Tardiphaga sp. 709: one gene and its partner. The protein of the gene in region 1 interacts with the protein of each later gene in a pairwise test. Links are inferred from orthologs where the notes say so. Each region holds a gene or a part of one and is shown on either strand. Other genes may lie near its edges.

The links.
Region 2: the proteins of RSO67_RS17370 (region 1) and sfsA interact in binary tests that used the Escherichia coli proteins (3 or more experiments, as listed by UniProt). The link is inferred for Tardiphaga sp. 709 from one-to-one orthologs.

Annotation. Positions count from the first base shown.
Region 1 is NZ_CP135529.1:3,554,898-3,559,319, forward strand. What follows is about bases 172-3,116. They hold RSO67_RS17370 (glutamate-5-semialdehyde dehydrogenase), read right to left. Parts: upstream 2,318-3,116; coding sequence 1,025-2,317; downstream 172-1,024. Other genes in these bases: RSO67_RS17365 (nicotinate-nucleotide adenylyltransferase), read right to left, coding at 365-940; RSO67_RS17375 (LysR substrate-binding domain-containing protein), read right to left, coding at 2,394-3,002. Outside these bases: RSO67_RS17385 (ABC transporter substrate-binding protein), read left to right, coding at 3,450-4,422. UniProt on the Escherichia coli protein: Catalyzes the NADPH-dependent reduction of L-glutamate 5-phosphate into L-glutamate 5-semialdehyde and phosphate. The product spontaneously undergoes cyclization to form 1-pyrroline-5-carboxylate.
Region 2 is NZ_CP135529.1:4,266,602-4,272,084, forward strand. Bases 946-3,901 are described here. They hold sfsA (DNA/RNA nuclease SfsA), read right to left. Parts: upstream 2,803-3,901; coding sequence 2,089-2,802; downstream 946-2,088. Other genes in these bases: radC (RadC family protein), read right to left, coding at 946-1,032; map (type I methionyl aminopeptidase), read right to left, coding at 1,130-1,957; RSO67_RS20755 (mechanosensitive ion channel family protein), read right to left, coding at 2,808-3,901. Also shown: RSO67_RS20735 (tetratricopeptide repeat protein), read left to right, coding at 1-300; more of radC, read right to left, coding at 316-945; more of RSO67_RS20755, read right to left, coding at 3,902-4,130; RSO67_RS20760 (potassium/proton antiporter), read left to right, coding at 4,370-5,483. UniProt on the Escherichia coli protein: Binds to DNA non-specifically. Could be a regulatory factor involved in maltose metabolism.

The sequences.
Region 1 (4,422 bases):
ATTTCTTCGCTTTGGGCGCAGCAATCTTCTTCGGAATGGCAGCCTTTGGAGCGGCCTTTGCGGCAGCAGGCTTGGTAGCGGCCTTCGGCTTTGCGGATTTTGACGCGGCGGCCTTTTTCGGCGCGGCAGTCTTCTTTACCGAAGTGGGTTTCTTGGGCGAAGCGGTCGCTTTAGGAGAAGCGGCCTTGGACGAGGCTTTCTTGGCGCCCGTCTTGGACAATACAGAAGTGGCCAGAGGACCATTCCTTTCACTGTATTGGGACGCCGAATCCGACGCCCGGTGAGATCAAGTATGCATGTGGGAATGCCGGATTCAATATTCCAGCGCCCGCCCTATAGCACTTATCGGGCGAGTGTTGTGGAATTACGTCTTCCAGCTGCCATCCGGGTTCCGCAGCCGGGTGGAGGACAGATTCAGCTTCAAACCGGTCAGAAATACCCATGCGGGAGGCTTCATGTCGGCCAATGACCCAGCGTCCTGCTCCGGTATCCGGTAACGGCCGAGGGCCTGGGCCGCGGTCGATGCCAGTCCCTGGAAGCTCTGCGGCGGCCGGTCGATGACCGCAAAGGGCACCTCTCCGGCAATCACCTGCCAACTCTCCCAGCGGTGAAACTGGGCGAGATTGTCGGCACCCATGATCCAGACAAATCGTGCTTGCGAACATCGACGTCGGAGGTAGCTGATGGTGTCGACGGTATAGCGCGTACCGATGACACTCTCGAGACAGGTGACATCGATGCGCGGATGATCGGCCATCGCCTTCGCAGCAGCCGCGCGCTCGGCGAGATCGTGCAGATTGCGTTGATCCTTCAGCGGATTGCCCGGCGAGACCAGCCACCAGACGCGATCGAGCTGCAACCGTTTCATCGCGAACAGGCTGATGGCCCGATGCGCGGCATGCGGCGGATTGAACGATCCGCCAAGCAGACCGATCCGCATGCCGGGACTATGTGGCGGTATGCCCTGCGCCGGCGGGACTGAATGCAAATCCAATTCAGTCTCCACGCGCCGAAAAGCACATGATCACGGCCGGGTCTGCCCAGTGCCGTGAATGCGATATTTGAAACTGGTGAGCTGCTCGGCACCGACCGGGCCGCGCGCATGGAATTTGCCGGTGGCGATTCCGATTTCCGCACCGAAGCCGAATTCACCGCCGTCGGCAAACTGCGTCGAGGCGTTATGCAGTACAATCGCCGAATCCACTTCGTTGAGAAACTTCGTGGCCACCGCGACGTCCTCGGTGACGATCGCGTCGGTGTGATGCGAGCCGTGATCGCGAATATGCGCGAGCGCATCATCGACACCATCGACGACCCTGGCCGAGATGATCGCATCCTCGTATTCGGTGTCCCAATCCTCGTCCGTTGCAGGCTTTACGCGCGCATCGGCCTGCTGCACAGCGGCGTCGCCGCGCACCTCGCAGCCGGCATCAATCAGCATTTCCACCAAAGGCTTCAGATGCGTGCCCGCGACTGCGCGGTCAATCAGCAGTGTTTCCGTTGCGCCGCAGACACCGGGGCGACGCATCTTCGCATTCAGCACGATCGACTTCGCCATTTCGAGCTTGGCGGCATGATCGACATAGGTGTGATTGACGCCTTCGAGATGGGCGAACACCGGCACGCGCGCTTCGGCCTCGACGCGCGCAACCAGGCTCTTGCCGCCGCGAGGCACGATCACATCGACACCGCCATTGAGGCCGGTGAGCAGCAATCCGACCGCCGCACGATCTCGCGTCGGCACCAGCGTGATCGCGGCTTCCGGCAGTCCGGCTTCACGCAGGCCCTGCGCCAGACATTCGTGAATCGCACGGCAAGAGCGGAAACTGTCCGAGCCGCCGCGCAGGATCACGGCATTGCCGGACTTCAGGCACAGCACGCCGGCATCCGCCGCGACATTCGGACGGCTCTCGAAAATCACCGCAACGACGCCGAGCGGCACCCGCACGCGCTCGATGGTCATGCCATTCGGCCGCTGCCAGCTCTCGGTGACGGCGCCGACGGGATCGGCGATGTCATGGATGACGCGGATGCCATCCGCCATCGCGTGCACGCGCGCCTCGGTCAGGGTCAACCGATCAATAAAGGCCGATGTGGCGCCATTGGTGCGCACCTCGGCCACATCCTCGGCATTGGCCAACAGAATCGCCGGCGCTCCGGCGCGGATCGCGCGTTCCATGGCCTCAAGCGCCCGGTTCTTTTGCTCCGTTGGAGCCACCGCCAACGCACGCGCCGCCGCACGGGCGCTCCGGGCGAGATCGTTCATCAGGACAGGCAAATCTGCCGATCCGTCGATGGCTTTCAGCGAGGCGGTCATAAGGGGCTCAAATTAGCGGAATAGGACTATTCCTCCCAAAATAGGGACTCATGGGAGCAAGGTCAAAGCGTGTTCGCTACCATCCTGCCGCTGTGCGCTCGCGGATCGATTGCGCCACGAGCTGGATGCCGCGGTAAAGCGCGCGACCGGCCGGCGACAGGTCACGCCCGACGCGACGGATCAGATACAGATCGCGCTCGATGGCGGGATCGAGCAGCCTGCGGAAGGTCAGCACGGGGTGGTCCGTCGCCGGCAACGCCAGACCTGGCAATGGCGCCACGCCGACGCCGGCCTCGACCATGGCGAGCAGGGTCGCCGGGTGTTCGGCCTCATGCAGCGGGTTGCTACGCCCCAGTTCCTGCAGACCGCGTTCCATTTCCAGCCGGATGCCGGTGCCGGTCGCCATTGCGATCATGCCTGCAGCGACGCCGTCCATCCAGTTCACGGTGCTTTGTGACGCCAGCTGATGATCCCGCCGCATCACCAGCGCAAAACGGTCGGTCAGCAGCTTCGTCGCGTCAAGATCCGCATCCTCACCCGGCACATTGGCGATGCCGAGCTCGGCGTCGCCGCTGCGCAGCCCGGCAATGATCTGATGCCGTGACACTTCCTTGAGCGTCACGCTCACCATGGGATATTCGCGCTGGAAGTTCGCCAACACCACCGGCATCAGACGCAACGCCACCGACGGCACACAGGCTACCGTAACGTGGCCGCGGCGATGCTCACGCAGGTCTCGCAAATCCTGGATCTGGTGATCGAGATCCGCCAGCAGGCGCTGGATTCCCGGGAGGAATTCGACACCGACCTTGCTGAGCTGAACGCTGCGTGTCGTCCGGTCCAGCAGCCGAACCTGCAACTCATCCTCGAGCTGGCGAACGGCCTGGCTGAGGGCGGACTGGGAGACGCCAAGTTTCCGCGCGGCTCGGCTGAAACTGCCAGCCTGAACCACCTCGACGAAGGCACGGAGTTGCCGAAGGTCGATATTCATAAGCATTACAGATAAATATATCTATTTTTCCCGACTTGTTAATGAAATTAACGGGTGCAAGAATTTTATGCGACAAATCGCTGCGGCTAAAAACTATGCAGCGCACCATCTGACATCGGCAATGGCGGCGAGGACAGAGGCATGATCGACAGGCGCAACCTACTCAAATATTCGCTCATCGGCGCCGCAGCGGCGCCGTTTGCAGGCCTGGGAGGCCCGGCCTTTGCCGCCGGCCGCAAGGTTCTGGTGTCCGAAGCCATCCGGCTCGGCATGTATGCCTCGCTCTATGTCGCCGCCGACAAAAGCTTGTTCGCCAAGCATGGCCTCGACACCGACCTGTCGACCGCGGGCGGCATCGCTCTGCCGGTGCCGATCCTGCTGTCCGGCCGTGGCCAGATCGGCGTCACCAGCCCTGGCATGTCCGTTAATGCCACCCGTGAAGGCGGCAAGATCAAGAATATCGCCAAGATCGTCGGCGGCGTGTCGATGTGGGGAATGACCCGCCCGGACACCAAGATCACTACCATCGATGATCTCCGCGGCAAGACCATCGCGACGCTGAAATTTCCGTCCTCGACGATCCAGGTCCCGACTTACGCGATGAAGACGGTCGGCAAGTTCGACCCCAAGGAAGCCGGCGTCACCTTCCTGGAATTGCCGCCGGGCGCCCAGGCCGCAGCCGTCAAAGATGGCCGTGCCGACATCGCCACCGCATTCGAATGGGACATCAGCATCGGCGCCGAACAGTTTGGCCTCGTACCGTCGCTATCATTTGCCGATCTGCTTGGTCCGCTGTGTTTCACGACGGCCATGACCACCGAAGACGTGATCGCCTCCAACCCGGAGGCGCTGCAAGGCTTCTGTAACGCCATCGCCGAGGCGCAGAAGATGATGCACGAGAACAACGCCGTCTTCACCGAGGTTGCAGAGAAGTACTTTCCGAAAGTCTCGCCGTCGGTCGTCGGAAATGCGACGAAGAACTTCTTTGGCAGCAAGACGGCTATCCCGAAAAACCCGACCATCTCCGTCGAGGAATGGGATCGCGCGATGTTGCTCGAACAAGGCGGTGGCGCCGTCTCAACGACGCTTCCCTATGCACAAATGGTCGACAATC
Region 2 (5,483 bases), 710 kb from region 1 along the record:
AAGTGGTGGAAGAGGGCGGGCGATCAAGGATATCCCGGTGCCCTCTTTGGTTTATCCCGTTTGTATTCTGCCGGAAAAGGAACGCCAAAGGATCTGTCTTTGTCGTATGCGTATTTCAAACTCTCGAAGCTGGCGCCCGCGAAAAATGTGAATGAGATGGCTGCCTTGTTGTCCGAACAAGAACTCAAGAACGCAGAAAAACTGGTGTCCGAATGGAAGCCGCGGACAACTGCTTTAACACTCAAGGCAAAGAGCGGTATTCGAGCTGCAGAAGAATACGTCAAAACCATCAGGAACTGAGTGTTCTGATTGACCTTAGATCAGCTTCAGCCCCTTAAGGCTGGCATGGCCGTGTTTGCCGACGATGATGTGATCATGTACCGCGATGCCGAGCGGCGCGGCGATATCGATCACCGCCTTGGTCATCTGCACATCGGCCTGCGAGGGTGTGGGATCTCCGGATGGATGGTTGTGGACCATGATGATGGCCGTCGCGGACAGTTCGAGGGCACGCTTCACCACCTCGCGCGGATAGACCGGTGTGTGGTCGACGGTGCCGACCTGCTGCACCTCGTCCGAGATCAATTGGTTGCGTTTGTCGAGGAACAGGATGCGGAACTGCTCCTTGTCGGCGAAGGCCATGGCCGTGCGGCAATAGTCGATCACCGTGGCCCATGACGACAATGCGGTGCGCTGTTTCAATTGCCCCTTGGCGACGCGGCTGGTGGCAGCGGCGATCAGTTTGATCTCGGTGATGGCGGCTTCACCGAGCCCGCCGATTTCGCGGAGCCGCGTGTCCGGGGCATGCACCGTCTCAGCGAAGGAGCCGAATTTCGTGATCAGCGATTTCGCCAGCGGCTTCACGTCACGGCGCGGCAGCGCGCGAAACAGCACCATTTCCAGCAGTTCGTAGTCGCTCAGCGCATCGGCGCCGACACTGCGAAAGCGCTCCCGCAGTCGCTCCCGATGGCCATGATAATGCGGCGCTTCGGCAAGACCCGGCGCAGTCGGATCGATGGGGCTGACGGGCATGTGGCGCCAACGCTCGCATGGACATTATCCGCGAGCATGCCGTGCCCGGCTACATTTGCAACCAGAAAGTGTCTGTAACGCTGCGGCGATTTGAAGTTTAGGGGACGGGCGTCGGCGGCTGTTCGTTATGCCGCTTGGACAGCGTGAAAATCTCGACGCCGGTCGCCGTCACGCCGACGGTGTGCTCGAATTGCGCCGACAGCGACCGGTCGCGGGTCACGGCGGTCCAGCCGTCGGACAGAACCTTCACATGCGGCTTGCCGAGATTGATCATCGGCTCGATCGTGAAGAACATGCCCGGGCGCAAAGTCACGCCCTCGCCGGGGCGGCCGACATGGATGATATTCGGTTCGTCATGGAACATGCGGCCGAGGCCATGGCCGCAGAAGTCGCGCACCACGCTCATCTGCTGCGGTTCGACGAAGCTCTGGATCGCATGGCCGATGTCGCCGGTGGTATTGCCGGGCTTGACCACTGCGATGCCACGCATCAGCGATTCATAGGTGACCTCGACCAGACGCTCCGCCTTACGGGCGAGTTCGCCGACGCCATACATGCGGCTGGAATCGCCATACCAGCCCTCGACGATGAAGGTGACGTCGACATTGACGATGTCGCCTTCCTTCAGCGCGCGGTCGCCGGGCATGCCGTGGCAGACCACGTGATTGATCGACGTGCAGGTCGAATAGCGATAGCCGCGATACATTAGCGTGGCCGGAAAGGCGCCATGGCTGAAGGCGAATTCGCGGACGAAGTCGTCGATCGCCGAGGTCAGCACGCCCGGCTTCACCAGATCGGTCAGCTCGTCGAGACACTGCGACACCAGCGCGCCGGCCTTGCGCATGCCAGCAAAAGCGGCGGGACCATGCAGCTTGATCTGACCGGTTTTGCGCTGGGAGGTTTCGGAGGCTTCGACGTAGCTCATCAGGTGATCTTGCCAGGCAGGATGCGACGGGAATGCGTGATTTGAGGGCCCAATTTAATGGCTGGGGCGGTCAGCGCAAGCCAAAGCAGCCCCTCCAGGACCTCATTGCTCGGTCCCCACGCCAACCATATTCATGGCTGAATCGGCACTCGGCCGGCCAGAACGATGCTGCCGTGGTCGATCCGGCAGGTATAGGCGATGGCTTCGACGCCTGCGGCGCGGGCCTTGTCGAAGGCGCGGCCATAGGCCGGGTCGATATCGCGCGCCAGTGCAAGAGCCGTGGACGAGCCGATCTGGACCACGAACAGCATTACGGCCCGGGCGCCTGTGGCGACCATGGCAGCCAATTCGTCGAGATGGCGGGCGCCGCGTGCGGTGACGGAATCCGGGAATTCGGCCAAACTTGGCTGGCGCATCATGTGGACGTTCTTGACCTCGACATAGCAGGGCGGCCGTGACGGGTGTTCCAGCAGGAAATCCACCCGCGATGCCGCGCCATATTTCACCTCACGGCGGATGATGTCGTAGCCGGTAAGTTCGGGGATCGCATTGGCGGCCAGCGCCTCGGCGACAATGGCATTGGGGTGCATCGTATTGACGCCGACCAGCTCGGGCCCGTTGCCGAAATCGGCTTCGATCAGCTCCCACGAAAAGGGCAACTTGCGGGTCTTGCTCGGCGACTTCGACAGCCAGACCAGCGCGCCCGGCGCCTGCAGGCCGAGCATCGCGCCGGGATTGGCGACATGGGCGGTGATCACGCTGCCATCGGCGAGCTCGACATCGGCAAGGAAGCGCTTGTAGCGCCGCAGCAGCGTCGCCGGAACCAGATCGGCCTGTAGCTTCATCGGAACTATTCCGGACCGGATGCGACTTCGACAATGGTTTCGACCGGCAGTGCACCGCCACGGATCTTCAGCTCGCGGACCGGATAGGGCACGCGGATGCCCTCACGCTTGAAGGCATCCCACAGTCCCAGCATCACCTCGCTCTTCACGGCATCCATGCCGTCGGGCGAATCGATCCAGAAGGTCAGCGAGAATTTCATACCGGCTTCGGCGAATTCGGTGAGGATGCAGTTTGGCGTCTTGGCCGTATTGGCCCGTGGCGATGCCGTTGCGACGTCGATAGCCAGCTTGCAGACGACGCGCGGATCCGCATCGTAATTGGCGCTGAAATTGACCTTCACCAGCGTGTCCTTGTCCGTATAGGTCCAGTTCACCACCTTCTGGGTGATGAGGTCCTCGTTGGGGATCAGGAACTCGCGGCCGTCGCCCGCGGCGACCGAGATGTAGCGCGTATTCATCGCACTGATACGGCCGGAACTGTCGCCAATGGTGACGAGGTCGCCGGGCTTCACCGATTTGTCCGCGAGCAGGATCACGCCGCTGATGAAATTGGCGACGATCTTCTGCAGGCCGAAACCGATACCGACACCGACCGCGCCGGAGAATACGGCGAGGGCCGAGAGGTTGATGCCGACCGCACCCATGACGAGAGCGACGGCGAACACCATCAAGAGCAGGCGCACCAGCTTGATCAGCAGGACCTGGATCGAGGGCGTGAGGTCATGGGACTGCCTGATCCGGCCTTCCAGAAAATTGCTGGCAATGTTCGAGAGCCACAGCGCCACTGCGAGCAAGACGCCGAGCTTGATCAAGAGTAGCGGGGTCAGCCGGAGGCCGCCGAGATCGATCCCGTTCGCGTCCAGCATGGTGATGGTCGGCTGCAACTGGCCGACAATGCTAAGGGCCGCCACGAACCAGGCCGAGATCGACACCAGCCGAACCAGGAATTCGTTACGGATCACGCTGGTGACAAGCCGGATCACGAGCCACGCGAGTGCAAGCTTTGCGGCCACCGACAGCAAATAGCTGCGGCTCGGCCATGTCACGCTCAGCATGATCACGCGGTCAAGGGTCATCAGGATCGCAAAGGCCGCGGTGGCCGCGCTGCCGACGAGAATACGCATGAACATGCGTAGCGGCGCCGGCCAGCCCATCGCCAGCGAGGTCATATCGACCCGCGAGCGGATTGCGGCCCCGATGGCGAAGGCAATGCCACCGCCGGCCATCATCAGTCCGAGCTGCAGGTAGAACCACGGCGAGGTCACCTCGGCGCCGAACGATCGTGCGGTTGCCAGCACGAATTCGTGGGTGTCGGTCAGGTCAAGCATCGCGCAGCTCTCGTTGTCGTGAACGTATCGTGTGGTGTGGAATCATTGCTGGACGGCGTATTTGATTCGGACGGGCAGAGATTCACACAAGCACCACGTCGGCGCCATCGAGCGGAGCTTCTGCTTTGAGCAATTCCCGAGAAATATACCTGTAAATAGGTATCACGCAGAAAACGTTTGGCGTCTCGGGATGACGACGATAAGCATGGATTTACAAGTATTTCCGGCCTCGGAGCCTCATGGCGTCACTTGATTCCGTCAGCATTGCCATCCTTCTCGGCGCAGTTCTGGTCATGGCCGGGATCCTGTCCAGCTTGCTTGCGCTTCGCTTCGGCGCGCCCTTGCTGCTGTTCTTCCTGTTTATCGGCATGGTGGCCGGCGAAGCGGGCCCCGGTGGACTGCGGTTTGACGACGTCCATACGACCTATGTGGTCGGCTCGGTTGCACTCGCGCTGATCCTCTTCGACGGTGGGTTGAAGACACGATTTCAGGCCATTCGTGCGGTGCTGGCCCCGTCGATGGTGCTGGCCACGACTGGCGTGTTGTTGACGGCGTTGATCACTGCGCCGGTCGCCAAATATGCCCTCGACCTGAATTGGACCCAGGCGCTGCTGACCGGCGCAGTGGTGGCTTCCACCGACGCGGCGGCTGTCTTTCTGCTGGTCCACGCGCAAGGCCTGCGCCTTAGGCCAAGGGTTGGCGCGACGCTCGAAGTTGAGTCCGGAACGAACGATCCGTTCGCCGTCTTTTTGACCCTGACACTGGTCAAGCTTCTGTCGGTGGGGGACGCCTCTGCCGGTCATGTGGCAATGGAGTTTGTTCAGGAAGCCGTGCTGGGCACCCTGATCGGCGTCGTCGGCGGGCGGCTGGTCGTCCTGGCGATGAATCGCGTGGCGCTGCCCCAAGGGTTGCATGCGCCTTTCGTTTGCACAGCGGCTTTGGTGATCTTCGGGCTGGCCCAGATCGCTCACGCCTCGGGCTTTCTGGCGGTCTATCTTGCCGGCATTATCATCGGCAACCGTCCGACACGGGCGCACAATTCGGTGGTGACGTTCCTCGACGCAGCAACGTGGCTGGCGCAGATCGTGATGTTTGTCATGCTCGGTCTTCTGGTGTCGCCGGAGCGGCTGGTGGGGAGCATCATTCCGGCGGTTGGCGTTGCATTGGCTCTGATGTTTGTGGCGCGTCCGGTTGCCGTATTCCTGTGTTTGCAGCCCTTCCGCTTTAACTGGCGCGAAAAGGTATTCGTGTCATGGGTCGGCCTGCGCGGTGCCGTCGCAATCTTCCTCGCCTCGATCCCGATGCTGGTTGGTCTGCCCAAGGCGTCGCTGTATTTCGACGTCGCTTTCGTGG